DNA from 2 places in the Nocardia sp. NPDC058633 genome. Region 2 is predicted to be linked to the other one. Evidence: predicted binding sites of a transcription regulator. Region 2 holds the regulator's gene; the other holds the start of a gene.
The links. The regulator HspR, encoded in region 2, represses chaperone genes until heat shock. The targets are predictions, from matches to a motif close to ANNTGAGTNNNNNNNACTCANNT.

Region 1 (6,887 bases), 230 kb from region 2:
CACAGTGCGACCGGAGTGGACGCCGCCCTTGATCGCCCGCAGGACGGCACCCACTTCGGCGATCGGCGAGAACGACTCGATGGTCGAAAGGTGTTGCGGGCGCAGTTCTTTGCCCAGGGCGGTCCACAGCGCACGGCGCTTCTGGATCGGGAGCTGCACCGAGTCGATGCCGAGCAGGCTGACCCCGCGCAGGATGAACGGGAGCACGGTGGTGGGCAGTTCGGCGCCGCCGGTGAGGCCGCTCGCCGCGACCGCGCCGCCGTAGCCGATGGCGCTGAGGACGTGGGCGAGCGAGGCGCCACCGACACTGTCGACCGCGGCGGCCCAGTTGGCCTTGTTGAGCGGGCGCGGCTTGGCATCGGGATCGAGGGGGAGTCGGCCGATCACCTCGTTGGCGCCGATCTCGGCGAGCAGGTCGCCCGCGTCGGTCTTGCCGGTGGAGGCGATGACCTCGAAGCCCAGACCGGAGAGGATGTCGATGGCGACCGTGCCGACGCCGCCGGTCGCCCCGGTGACCAGGACCGCACCGTCGTCGGGAGTCAGGCCGTGGTCGAGCAGGGCCTGCACGCTCATGGCTGCGGTGAACCCCGCGGTGCCGATGGTGGCGGCGTCGCGGGTGTCGAGACCGTCGAGCTTCACCACCCACTCGGCGGGCACCCTGGTGTACTCGGCGAAGCCGCCGTTGCGGGAGACGCCCAGCTCGTAGCCGTGGGCGATCACCTGGTCGCCGGCGGCGAAGTCCTCGGTGTCGGAGGCGATCACCTCGCCGGTGAGGTCGATGCCGGGCACGATCGGATAGTTGCGCACCACCCCGCCACGTGGCGTAATGGCCAGCAGGTCCTTGTAATTCGCACTCGAGTAATGGACCTTGATCGTCACCTCGCCGGCGCCGAGGAAATCGTCCCCCACCGTTTCGCGGGCGAGAACGATCTCACCGTCGGACTCACGGGCCACCATCGCTGAGAACTCCATGAGCCGAGCATACGAGTTCGGAGCCCCGAGGTGGAGGGGCCGCGCTCTCGGACAGTTGATCACCAGGCCACCACGGAGGCATCGGCGGAGAAGCAAAATCCACCAGCGCCTGGTGATCATTCGTCCAGATGTGGCTGTCCGGTCGGTGGGAGGAGTTCGAGGCGGACGCCGAGGAGGCGGACCGGGCGGTCGAGGTCGAAGCGGTCGATGATCGCCAGGGCGGTGTCGGTGATGGTGGGGATGTCGTCGGTGGGGGAGGGGAGTTTTTGCTGTTTGCTGCGGGTGTAGAAGGTTTTGGTGCGGACGGTGACCGACACCCGGGTGCTGATCCGGTGGTGTTCGCGCATTTCCTCGGCGACTTCGGTGGCGATGCGGGCGACCTCACGGCGGATCTCCTCGGGTTCGGTGAGGTCGTGCGGGAACGTTTCGGATTTGCTGCGGCCCACGGGGATCCGTGGGGTGGTCGAGAGTTCGGTGTCGCCTTTGCCGTGACCGAGCACCCACAGGTAGGGGCCGGTGCTCGGGCCGAATTCGGCGGCCAGGCGGTCGCGGTCGGCGGACATGAGGTCGGCGACCGTGGCGATGTCGAGATCGGCCATGCGTTTGGCGATGCGAGCGCCCACGCCCCAGAGCGCGTCGGTGGGGCGGTGGCCCATGAGTTCGGTCCAGTTGGCCGCGGTCAGTTCGAAGATGCCGGTGGCGGCGCCGGGGTCGTGTTCGGGTTCGGCGGAGGTCTTTCCGGTGGACTTGGCGAAACCGGTGGCGAGTTTCGCGGTGAGTTTGTTGTCGCCGATCCCGACCGCGCAGGTGAGTCCGAGTTCGATGATGGCAGTGCGGATTTCGGCGGCGAGCCGCCATGGATCGGCGTCGGTGGCGACGAAGGCCTCGTCCATCCCCCACACCTCGACCGCGCCCGCCACCCGGGCCAGCGTCGCCATGATCTCCTCGGAGGCCGCCTCGTACGCGGCCATGTCGACCGGCAGGAAAACGCCCTCCGGGCACTTGCGCTGCGCCATCTTCAACGCCATCCCCGCACGCACGCCGTAGGCCCTCGCGGGATAAGACGCGCAGGTCACGACCTTGCGGGGCTGTGCGGGATCACCTTCACCGCCGACGATGACCGGCTGACCGCGCAGCTCGGGGCGACGCCGGAATTCCACCGCCGCCTGGAATTGGTCGAGATCCACATGCAGGAGCCACCGGGGCACTGTTCCGTCATACCCCATGGCACCGGGAATCCGGCGTAACCGGGCGTGGCAATATCCGTACCGCGCCAACCGATCACGACTGAGCTCGAAGAACGGAACACCCGATGCCGACCGAAGCCACCACCCTCGACCTCGACCTGGCGCGCCAGGTGCTCGCCGCGCAGCCTTTCGCCCGTCTGGTCGGCACCGAGCTCACCGAATTCGGCGATGGCGCGGCCACTCTCGTCATCGATATCCAGCCCGAACACGGCCAGCAGTTCGGCTTCGTGCACGGCGGGGTGCTCGCCTACGCCGCCGACAACGCCCTCACCTTCGCCGCGGGCACCGTCCTTGGCCCCAACGTCCTCACCGGCGGCTTCACCATCACCTACCTGCGTCCCGCCCAGGGCGAACGCCTGCGCGTGCACGCCACCGTCCTCGGCGCCACCCGCCGCCAAGCGGTCACCCACTGCGACGTGTACGCCGAGATCGAGGGCGAGGAACCCGTCCTCTGCGCGGTCGCCCAGGGCACCACCCGCCGCGTCGAGAAGGACCTCGCCCCCTCTACCGAGGAGGACGCCGAATTCGACGACGATGTCGAGTTCGACGACGACCAGGACAACTACGACACCGACCAACTGGCCGTGGTCACCATCGAAGGCCCGGTGCTGCCCCCAGCCGTCAGCCGCTGACACCACCGAGCACTGAACGTTCGAACCGACGAGGCGATGGAGAAGGCCATCGACGTCCGCACCAGTGAGGGCCGCTCCAGGTCCGAGGCAGTTCGCTGTGCACTGCTGCGAACCTACAAGGAACTCCTGCTCGAACAGGCCACCGCCGACGCCGAGCGGCTCGAAAACGATCCGAAAGACTCGGCGAATTCAAGGGGTCGCTGGAGGGCGGCGAGTCGAGGGGTCTGGACCGGGCGTTGATGCTGAAACTCGGATCGCCCTGGATACGGCGAACGGGCCGTGCGCAATGCGCACGGCCCGTCGACGGTTCGGATCAGGCGCTGACGGCGAAGGTCTTGCCGTCGGCGGCGGGTTCGGCGATGGGTTCGATGGCGTAGGCCAGGATGTCTGCCACGTCGGCGACGGGGCGGACGTCCAGTGCGGCGAGGACTTCGGCCGGGACCTCGTCGAGGTCCGGTTCGTTGCGGGCCGGGATGAAGACGGTCTTCAGGCCGGCGCGCTGGGCGGCGAGCAGCTTCTGCTTCACGCCGCCGATCGGCAGGACACTGCCGTTGAGGGTGACCTCGCCGGTCATGCCCACATCGCCGCGAACCGGACGACCCAGGGCCAGTGACACCAGGGCGGTGACCATGGTGACGCCCGCCGACGGGCCGTCCTTCGGGACCGCGCCCGCGGGGAAGTGGATGTGGATGTTGCGGTCGAGGACCTTGGGTTCGATGCCGATCTCCTCCAGGTGCGAGCGCACGTAGGTGAGCGCGATCTGCGCGGACTCCTTCATGACGTCGCCGAGTTGGCCGGTGAGAGTGAGCGAACGCTCGCCCTCGGCGCCGTTGGCCTCGATGTAGAGGACATCGCCGCCCGCCCCGGTTACCGCAAGGCCCGTCGCCACGCCGGGGACCGAGGTGCGTTCCATCGAATCCGGGGTGAAGCGGGGGCGGCCGAGGTAGTCGGTGAGGTTGTCGACGTCGACGGTCAAGCTCGTCACCTGGGTGGTCGGCCGCGGACCGGATTCGAGGTCGATGACGTTGTCGTACCCGAGTTCCGGGTCGTAACCGAGCACCGCATCAGCACCGAGCGAGCCTTTGTCGACCAGCGCGGTCGCACCGCCGACGTTGCCGAGTCCGGCATCGTCGCCGAGCCCGGCACCGTTGCCGGGCGCGATGCCCTCGCCTACGCGAGCGACGTCACCGGTGACCAGACGAGTTGCCGCCTTGCGCAGGGCCTTCGCGACGAGGCGCTCCATCTGACGCACCCCGGCCTCGCGGGTGTAGTTCGCCGCGATCTCGCGCAGCGCCGCGTCGGTGATCGAGACCTCTTCGGCGGTCAGCGCATTGCGTTCCAGCTGGCGGGGGACCAGGAAGTCGCGGGCGATGGCCACCTTGTCGGCCTCGGTGTAGCCGTCGACGGTGATGAGCTCCATGCGGTCGAGCAGGGGACCGGGGATGGTGTCCATGACGTTGGCGGTCGCGATGAACAGCACGTTCGACAGGTCGAGGTCCAGGTCGAGGTAGTGGTCGCGGAAGGTGTGGTTCTGCGCGGGGTCGAGGACCTCGAGCAGGGCAGCCGCCGGATCACCGCGGAAGTCGGAGCCGACCTTGTCGATCTCGTCCAGCAGGACAACGGGATTCATCGAACCCGCCTCCTTCACCGCACGCACGATCCGGCCGGGCAGCGCGCCCACGTAGGTGCGACGGTGGCCACGGATCTCGGCCTCGTCGCGCACGCCGCTCAGGGCGACGCGAACGAACTTGCGGCCCAGGGCCTTTGCGACCGACTCGCCCAGCGAGGTCTTGCCGACACCGGGCGGACCCACCAGCACGAGCACCGCGCCGGAACCACGTCCACCGACGACCTCGAGACCCCGCGCGGCCCGACGTGAGCGCACCGCCAGGTACTCGACCATCCGGTCCTTGACCTCTTCCAGGCCGTGGTGATCGGCGTCGAGCACCGCGCGGGCGGCCGAAACATCGGTGCTGTCTTCGGTTTTCACCGACCACGGCAGGTCCAGCACGGTGTCGAGCCAGGTGCGGATCCAGCCGGATTCCGGGCTCTGGTCGCTGGCGCGCTCCAACCGGCCGACCTCGCGCAGTGCCTCCGCGCGCACGTTCTCGGGCAGGTCCGCGTTCTCCACGCGGGTGCGGTAGTCGTCGGCGCCGTCGGGTTCGTCCTCGCCGAGTTCCTTGCGGATAGCGTTGAGCTGCTGGCGCAGCAGGAACTCGCGCTGGCTCTTCTCCATGCCGTCGCGGACGTCTTCGGAGATCTTGTCGGTGACCTCGACCTCGGCGATATGGGCTTTGATCCAGTCGATCTGCTTGGTGAGCCGCACCGTGACATCAGGGGTCTCGAGCAGCTCGCGCTTCTGGTCGTCGGACAGGTACGGCGCGTAGCCCGCGGTGTCGGCGATGGCCTCGACGTCGTCGAGCTGGTTGACGATGTCGATGATCTGCCAGGCCTCACGCCGCTGCAGCACAGCGACGACCAGCTTCTTGTACTCGGCGGCCAGTTCGGTGGTGCGCTCGTCGGGCTCGACCGCCTCGACGAGTTCGGCCTCCACCCACAGCGCGGCACCGGGGCCGGTGACACCATGCCCGATCCGCGCGCGACGCTCGGCCTTCAACACGGCCGCGGGCGCGCCACCGCGCATCCGGCCGACCTGTTCGATGGTGGCGACGACGCCGTAGGAGGCGTATCCCTCGTCCAGGCGCGGCGCGACCAACACCGAGCCGGTCTTGGCTGCCTGAGCGGCGTCGATGGCGGCCTGCGCGGATTCGTCCAATTCGATGGGCACGACCATGCCCGGCAGCACGATCGGATCGGTCAGGAACAGCACCGGCAGGTTCTGAGCTGAAGTCATGTCGACCCTTCCAAAGTTGAGCTTTGCTGACTCAACATGGACCCCCGGGTGTTTGTTCCTGCAGGTGGCGCCGTTCACTCACGGCGAAAAATTCTCCGAAGTTCTTTTGCCGGGGATGTCGAGAACTCGGGGGCGGCTCCGTCCCAGGGGTACGAGCAGCCGAACGGGCCTCGATGACGCGGAGGAGCGAACGCCATGGAACCGAACGAGATCACCGCGATTCTGAATCGCCCGCTCAGCCAGGAACTGCTGGCCCGCGACCTGGTGCGGATGGCCTACGTGGCCAAGGACGGCACGCCGCGCAATGTACCGGTCGGCTTCGCCTGGAACGGCGCGCAGATCGTCGTGTGCACCTCGACGAACGCGCCGAAGCTGGCTTCGCTGCGACACAACCCGGCGGTCGCGCTGACGATCGACACGGAGGTACACCCGCCGAAGATGCTGCTCATCCGTGGACAGGCGGAGCTGGACGTGGTGGACGGTATCCCGGCGGAGTACCTGGAGATGAACGGCAGCTACGAGATGACCGCCGAGCAGCGCGTCGAATGGGAGGCCGGGGTCCGCTCGCTCTACGACAGCATGGTCCGGATCGTCATCACGCCGACCTGGGTCAAGCTCATCGACTTCGACACCACCCTGCCCTCCGCCGTCGAGGAACTGATCCAGCAGCGGGCCGCACGCCAGAACGCCTGAAACCGACCGATCACGGCCAGAATGGCCGAAACGAACCGAGGAGAACATCATGGCCAAGTACCTGCTGCTCAAGCACTACCGTGGCGCGCCCGCCGCGGTCAACGACGTGCCGATGGATCGGTGGACGCCCGAGGAGGTGACCGCCCATGTGCAGTACATGGAGGATTTCGCCGCGCGACTGCGATCGAGCGGGGAGTACGTGGACAGTCAGGCGCTGTCCGCGCAGGGCACGTTCGTTCGCTCGGACGGCGAGGGGCGCCCACCGGTCACCGACGGGCCCTTCGCGGAAACCAAGGACCTGATCGCCGGATGGATGGTCATCGATGTCGACACCTACGAGCGGGCGCTCGAGCTGGCGGGGGAGCTGTCCGCGGCGCCGGGCGCGGGCGGGAAGCCGGTTCAGGAGTGGCTCGAACTGCGGCCGTTCTACACGGAATTGCCCACGGTGACCGAATGAACGAGGCGCTACTGCGCGAACTCGTCCCCGCG
Region 2 (6,887 bases):
TGGCTGACCGTGGTGCCGGTGTGCGAGGAACGCGCCAATCCCTGGTGGTATCCCCAGGATTCGGGCCAGACGCCGCCCGGCATGCCGCGGCGCCTGGTCGGTAACCTGGGAGCGGTGGTGACCAGCTTCGGCGCGTGGTCGGACCGCCAGATCCAGATCGCGGGATCGCCGTCGATGATCGCCAACACCCGTCACGCGCTCCTGCGGGCCGGTACCCCGAGTGAGATCATCGCCGCCGACCCTGTCTGAACCCGCCCTTCTCTTCGCGAAAGAGGCTGATGAGCAACGCATTTCCCGACCCCGCATGGACGGCTACCGTCGTCGGCCACCACCGCCTGCGCCACGACCTGGCCGTGATCCGGCTGATCGGTGACTTCGTGCCGTTCGAAGCGGGCGGGTCGGTGGAGGTGGAGGTGCCGCAGCATCCCGGGGTGCGGCGGCGGTTCTCCCCCGCCCTGCCGCCCTCGCTGGACGGCAAGCTCGAGTTCCATGTGCGGACGGTGCCCGGCGGGTGGTGTTCGAGTTCCATCGTCGCCGACACCAAACCCGGTGATCAGTGGCGAATCCACGCCCCGCATGGGGTTTTCGCGGTCGATCCAGACGCGGTCGAGGTGGTGATGATCGCCGGCGGTACCGGCCTGGCGCCGATGCGCGCCCAGATCCTGGACCTGGCCCGCCGCGAGACTCCGCCGCGCACCTACCTGTTCTTCGGCGGCCGCTCCCCGCGCGACCTCTACGCCAACGACATGCTGTTCCTGCTGGCGGGCGAACTGCCATGGCTGTCCGTCATACCCGTTGTCGAGAGTCCGGACGACTCCTCGGTGCGCGACGAATGGCACGAGCAGACCCGCTCCGATGTGGGCTTCGGTCCGGACGAAATGCTCCACGGCACCCTCGCCGACGTTGCCGCCGCCCACGGACCGTTCACCGAACACCAGGTCCTGGTCTGCGGCTCCCCCGCGATGGTCGGCACCACCGTCGACCGTCTGATCGCATCAGGAACTCCCCCGGCGAACATCATCTCCGAAGGCGCCTGCTGATCGGCGCGTTGAGTTCGGTGAGCTTCCAGGAGTCGAAGCCCGCCTGATCGGCCGACTCTCAGAACAGTGGGTCGTGGCGGATCGACTGGGCTTGGGTGCCCGCTGCCATCAGGCGGAACTTGGTGGTTTGGACCATCGACGGCGAGCCGACTATCTGGACGTCGCGGTCTGCCCACGGGCCGTAGCTGGCCACCACCTTGCCGATCTGGCCTGTCATGCGGGGTTCGAGGCCGGGGAGCTCGGGGTGGGGGTCGCCGGAGTCGTAGTACCACCAGGGGTTTTCGTCACTTTCGGTGACGGGGGTGACGGTGAGCCATTTGTTGGCGATGGCGAGCTGGCTCAGCACCTGGAGGTCGTAGAGGTCGCAGGGGTGGTGGCCGCCGACGAACAGGTGGACCTTGGGGTTGACTCGACGCTGGGCCATCGCCATGACCTGGGCGCGCAGGGGCGCGATGCCGGTGCCGCAGCCGACCATCAACATCTTGCGTTTGGTGTTGCGCGGCACGCCGAGGCCGCCGAGGGGCGGGCCGAGTAGCCACTGATCGCCGACGGCGGTGTGGGCGACCATGGCGGGACTGACCCAGCCGCCGAGCACCCCGCGGACGTGGAACTCGATCTCGCCGTTGGCATTGGCCGGGTTCGCGGGCGAGAGGTAACGCCACATCCGTGGCCGCGAGGGGATCTGCACGCTGAGGTACTGACCGGCGGCGTATTGCATCGGCTGCTCGAGCTGGAGCCGAACGATCGAGAGATTGCGTAGTACCTCGCGATGTTCGACCACGGTGCCCGTCCAGGAAGCCGGTGTCGTCTCCTTGTCGGCGGCGCTGATCATCGCGCCACTGATGGTGGCCAGGCCCTCGTCCCACGCGGTGGCGACCTCGTCGGTCCACATCTCCGCACCCGCGAACAGCCGCATCGCCGACTTCAGCGAATTGGCCACCGCCACATAGTGGGCCGGTTGCACGCCGTACTTGCGGTGGTCACGGCCGAGCTGGGCCAGGAACGGCAGCAGCTTGTCGGGTTCCTCGAGCCGGTCGAGTGCGTAGGAGATCGCCGAGACGAGGCGGTCACGCTGGGAATCCATGGCGGCCGGGAAGTAGTCGCGGACAGCGGGATAGTCCGTGAACAGGATCGAGTAGAACGACCTCGACAGCTTCTCGGGTCCACCCTCTTCCGCAGCAACCGCCTTGAACGTAGTACGGATCAAAGCGATAGTCCGCGAATCCATATGTGTCACAACCTCGTTTCGCCATCGAACGCTAGCCGCGCCGGCGAGTGACGGGCTGGGAGGACACTCGTCAGCAGCCGATGCGAGAAGTCTAGGCGAGGTTTGCCAGCTTCGGAATCGTACTCTTAAACATCACGCATGTAATTATCAAAATACCAGGCGGTTCCCAGTAGTTTCCCATGAAAACATACCTGTAGACCGTTAAATGCGGGTGAACACCTGCTCGAGATTCCGCACAGCGCCCCCTATATCGGGCCCTCGACCCCCAACGTGCCTGGTAGAGCGACCCTTCCGCTACAACGACAGCGCGCCGCGATCCGACGCGCCGAGCCATGACACGCGGGGTGGGGGCATCGGAGTGGCTGGTCCGGATCAGCGAAATGGCTTCCGATTGATCCGAATTCAGCATCCGCGCAGCAATCTTTTGGACGTCCACGGTGATAAATCCGCACCTCAGCGCGCCGCAACGATACTTCCGATCAGCAAGATCATGAATAAGTAGGTTGCTGGAGAGTGACTGGCCGGTCGCCGGGGGTTGACCGGAGACGAGCGAGCCTCCGGTTCGACATCCACCGCGGCGGATATCGAACCGGAGGCTCGTCGGACTCGAAGGCGACTCAGCGCCGATGCCGTGGCTGCCACACCACGAGCGCGGTACTGCGCGCCGGCGGCGACAGATCGGGCCGGTAGCCCGCCCGCAACCGCTCCAGCTCCGCGCTCATCTCCTCGACGCGCTGCTGCAACGCCTCCACCTGATTGGTGAGTTCGATGATGCGCTTGATGCCGGCGAGATTGACGCCCTCGTCCTGCGACAGGCGCTGCACCTCGCGCAGCACCTCGACGTCGCGGGCCGAGTAGCGTCGCCCGCCACCCGAGGTCCGTTGCGGGGTGACCAAACCCAGCCGGTCGTAGGTACGCAACGTCTGCGCGTGCATACCCGCCAGCTGAGCCGCGACCGAGATCATGAAGAACTCGGCACGCGCGGCGGCACCCGAAACGGACTTCGGATCCGGGCTATCCGCGCCTCTCCCTATGCCCTCCGTGGTCACGCTGCGCTACCTCCTCCGGGCGCCGAGCTCGATGCGCAAGGACATCACGCACCAGCCCATCCCGCACGCGGTTCGAAACCGCTGGCCTTCTCCGCCTCCTGATAGCGCTTGAGCGCATCGGTGGCGTCGGAGTCGAGCGACTGCGGCACCGCGACCTTCACCGTGACCAACAGATCGCCGGCACCGCCCGCCGCACCGCGCTTGGGCACACCGCGACCACGGACCCGCAGGATACGCCCGTCGGCGGTGCCCGGGGGCACCTTCACACCGACTCTGCCGTCCAGCGTCGGCACGGAAACCGTTGTCCCCAGAACCAATTCGCTGTAGCTCACCGGGAGCACCAGGGTGAGGTCGTCGCCCTGCCTGCCGAAGACCTTGTCCTGGCTGACGTGCACGGTGACATACAGGTCGCCCGAGGGCGCACCGCGCAGACCCGCCTCACCCTGACCGGCCAGCCGGATCTTCTGCCCATCACTGACGCCGGGAGGAATCCGGACCGTGATGGTGCGGGTGCGGTTCTGGATACCGGTGCCCGAGCAGTCGGTGCACGGGTCGTCGATGATCGACCCGGTGCCACGACAGTCGTCGCAGGGCTCGCTGAAACCGAACGCGCCCTGATTTCGGCTGACCACACCCGCACCGTTGCAGTGCGGGCACACGCGCGGGCTGGTGCCCGGCTTGGCGCCGCTGCCGTGACAGGTGGTGCACGGCGACGGGCTGGTCATCCGCAGCGGGACGGTGACACCCTGGGCGGCCTCGCGGAAACCCAGCGTTGTCTCGGTCTCCACATCGGAGCCGCGACGCGGACGAGCCGCCGCCCGGCCACCGCCGCCACCCCGGTTGAACAGCCCGCCCAGCAGATCGCCGAGCCCGCCGTCGCCCGCGGCGCCGGTGCCACCGGCCTGACCGAAGATGTCACCGATATTGAAGTCCTGCGAGAAGCCGCCACCGGCACCGGGAGTGAACCCGCCACCGCCATAGGCTCGCCCGCCACCGCCGCCGCCCGCGAACATGCGGCGCGTCTCGTCGTACTCCTTGCGCTTGGCCGGATCCGACAGCACGGCGTTGGCCTCGCTGACGGACTTGAACCGCTCCTCGGCCTTGGTGTCACCCGGGTTGGAGTCCGGATGCAGGTCGCGGGCGAGCTTGCGGTAGGCCTTCTTGATCTCGTCCTGCGAGGCGCCGGAGGAGACACCCAGCTCCTTGTAGAAGTCCTTCTCGATCCACTCCCGTTGGCTCACCGGGCATCTCCTCCTCTCGCGTTCTTATTGACTGTTGTCGCCGGCATCCGAGTCCGATGCCCCCGCGGCCTCGGCATCGGTTACCCCGACCAGCGCGTGCCGAAGCACCCGGTCGCCGAACCGATAGCCCTTGCGCATGACGATGCCGATCACCGGATCGGCGCCCGAACCCTCGTGCTGCACTGCCTCGTGCAGCGTGGGATCGAACGGGTCACCGGTGGCACCGAATTCGACGAGACCCTGCTTGGTGAGCGCGGTCTCGAGCTTGTCGGCGACGGACTTCAGCGGGCCTGCGTCGAGGTCGCCGTGCGCCCTCGCCCGATCCAGATCGTCCAGCACCGCGAGCAATTCGGTGACCACCGACGCCTTGGCGGCATCGATGTTGGCCTGGCGGTCGCGTTCGACGCGGCGGCGGTAGTTCGCGTATTCCGCGGTCAACCGCTGCAGGTCGGCGGTGCGCTCGGCCAGTTCGTCGTTCTCCGGCTCGACAACGTCGGCGTCGAGGGCGGAGTCCGCCGGGGCGGCCTCCGCGTTCTCGTCCTCGGTGTCTTCCAGAATGTCGTCGACCAACTCCTGCTCCGAGGAGTTCGCCTCGGTCACTTCTTGTCCGTGTCGACCGGCTCGTCCACGACCTCGGCGTCGACGACCTGGTCGTCATCGGCCTGGCTCGGGCCCGCGCCGTTGCCGGACTGCGCGTCGGCGGCGGCACTGGCCTCGTAGATCGCCTGGCCCAGGGCCTGCGACTCGGTGGCCAGCTTCTCCACGGCCGACTTCACCGCGGAGATGTCGGTGCCCTCGAGTGCCTGCTTGGCCTCGGCGACCGCGCTCTCGACCTTCGCCAGCTGTTCGGCGGAGACCTGTGCGCCACCCTCGCTCGACTTCTGCTCGTTGATGAACTTCTCGGTCTGGTGCACCAGCGACTCGGCCTGGTTGCGGGTCTCGGCCTCCTCACGGCGCGCCTTGTCGTCGGCGGCGTGCGCCTCGGCGTCGGCGACCATGCGGTCGATCTCCTCCTTGGACAGACCGGAGCCGTCCTGGATCTTGATCTTGTTCTCCTTGCCGGTGCCCTTGTCCTTCGCGGTGACGTGCACGATGCCGTTGGCGTCGATGTCGAAGGTGACCTCGATCTGCGGCACGCCGCGCGGGGCCGGGGGCAGGCCGGTGAGTTCGAAGGAGCCGAGCAGCTTGTTGTGCGAGGCGATCTCGCGCTCACCCTGGAACACCTGGATCTGCACCGAAGGCTGGTTGTCGTCAGCGGTGGTGAAGGTCTCGGAGCGCTTGGTGGGGATGGTGGTGTTGCGCTCGATGAGCTTGGTCATCACGCCACCCTTGGTCTCGATGCCCAGCGACAGCGGGGTGACATCGAGCAGCAGGACGTCCTTGACCTCACCCTTGAGCACGCCGGCCTGCAGGGCGGCGCCGACGGCGACGACCTCGTCCGGGTTCACGCCCTTGTTCGGCTCACGGCCACCGGTCAGTTCCTTGACCAGGTCGGAGACGGCGGGCATACGGGTGGAGCCACCGACGAGCACGACGTGGTCGATGTCGGCCACGTTCAGGCCCGAGTCCTTGATCACGGACTGGAACGGCGCGCGGGTGCGATCCAGCAGATCAGAGGTGATCTTCTGGAACTCCGAGCGGGTGAGCTGCTCGTCGAGGAACAGCGGGTTCTTGTCCGCGTCGACGGTGATGTAGGGCAGGTTGATCGAGGTGCTCTGGCCCGAGGACAGTTCGATCTTGGCCTTCTCGGCGGCCTCACGCAGGCGCTGCATGGCCATCTTGTCCTTGGTCAGGTCGATGCCCGAGGACGCCTTGAACTTGTCGACCAGCCAGGACACGACGCGCTCGTCCCAGTCGTCGCCACCGAGGTGGTTGTCACCGGAGGTCGCGCGGACCTCGACGACGCCCTCGCCGATTTCCAGCAGCGAGACGTCGAAGGTGCCGCCACCGAGGTCGAAGACCAGGATGGTCTGCTCTTTGTCGCCCTTGTCCAGGCCGTACGCCAGCGCGGCGGCGGTGGGCTCGTTGACGATGCGCAGCACGTTGAGACCGGCGATCTGGCCGGCTTCCTTGGTGGCCTGGCGCTGGGCGTCTTCGAAGTAGGCCGGGACGGTGATCACGGCGTCGGTGATCTCCTCGCCCAGGTAGGCCTCGGCGTCGCGCTTCAGCTTCATCAGCGTGCGCGCGGAGATCTCCTGCGGCGTGTACTTCTTGTCGTCGATCTCGACGTTCCAGTCGGTGCCGATGTGGCGCTTGACCGAGCGGATGGTGCGGTCGACGTTGGTGACCGCCTGGTTCTTCGCGGGCTGACCGACGAGAACCTCGCCGT

Region 1: lon (endopeptidase La) is a predicted target of HspR. The motif match lies at 5,720-5,742, and genes of this name have one in related genera.

What each region holds. Positions count from the first base shown of each region.
Region 1 covers NZ_JBHXRA010000006.1:57,673-64,559, reverse strand. Annotated here, with positions in the region: gene ACFWUR_RS09230 (acryloyl-CoA reductase) at 1-972, opposite strand, end outside; gene ACFWUR_RS09225 (DNA polymerase IV) at 1,089-2,180, opposite strand; partial or broken gene ACFWUR_RS09220 (PaaI family thioesterase) at 2,285-2,692, shown strand; gene lon (endopeptidase La) at 3,165-5,705, opposite strand; gene ACFWUR_RS09210 (pyridoxamine 5'-phosphate oxidase family protein) at 5,901-6,398, shown strand; gene ACFWUR_RS09205 (YciI family protein) at 6,448-6,855, shown strand; gene ACFWUR_RS09200 (RNA polymerase sigma factor) at 6,852-6,887, shown strand, end outside.
Region 2 covers NZ_JBHXRA010000006.1:291,810-298,696, reverse strand. Annotated here, with positions in the region: gene ACFWUR_RS10290 (FAD-binding oxidoreductase) at 1-249, shown strand, start outside; gene ACFWUR_RS10285 (FAD-binding oxidoreductase) at 279-1,040, shown strand; gene ACFWUR_RS10280 (FAD-binding oxidoreductase) at 1,099-2,268, opposite strand; gene ACFWUR_RS10275 (heat shock protein transcriptional repressor HspR) at 2,886-3,233, opposite strand; gene dnaJ (molecular chaperone DnaJ) at 3,362-4,558, opposite strand; gene grpE (nucleotide exchange factor GrpE) at 4,583-5,128, opposite strand; gene dnaK (molecular chaperone DnaK) at 5,155-6,887, opposite strand, start outside.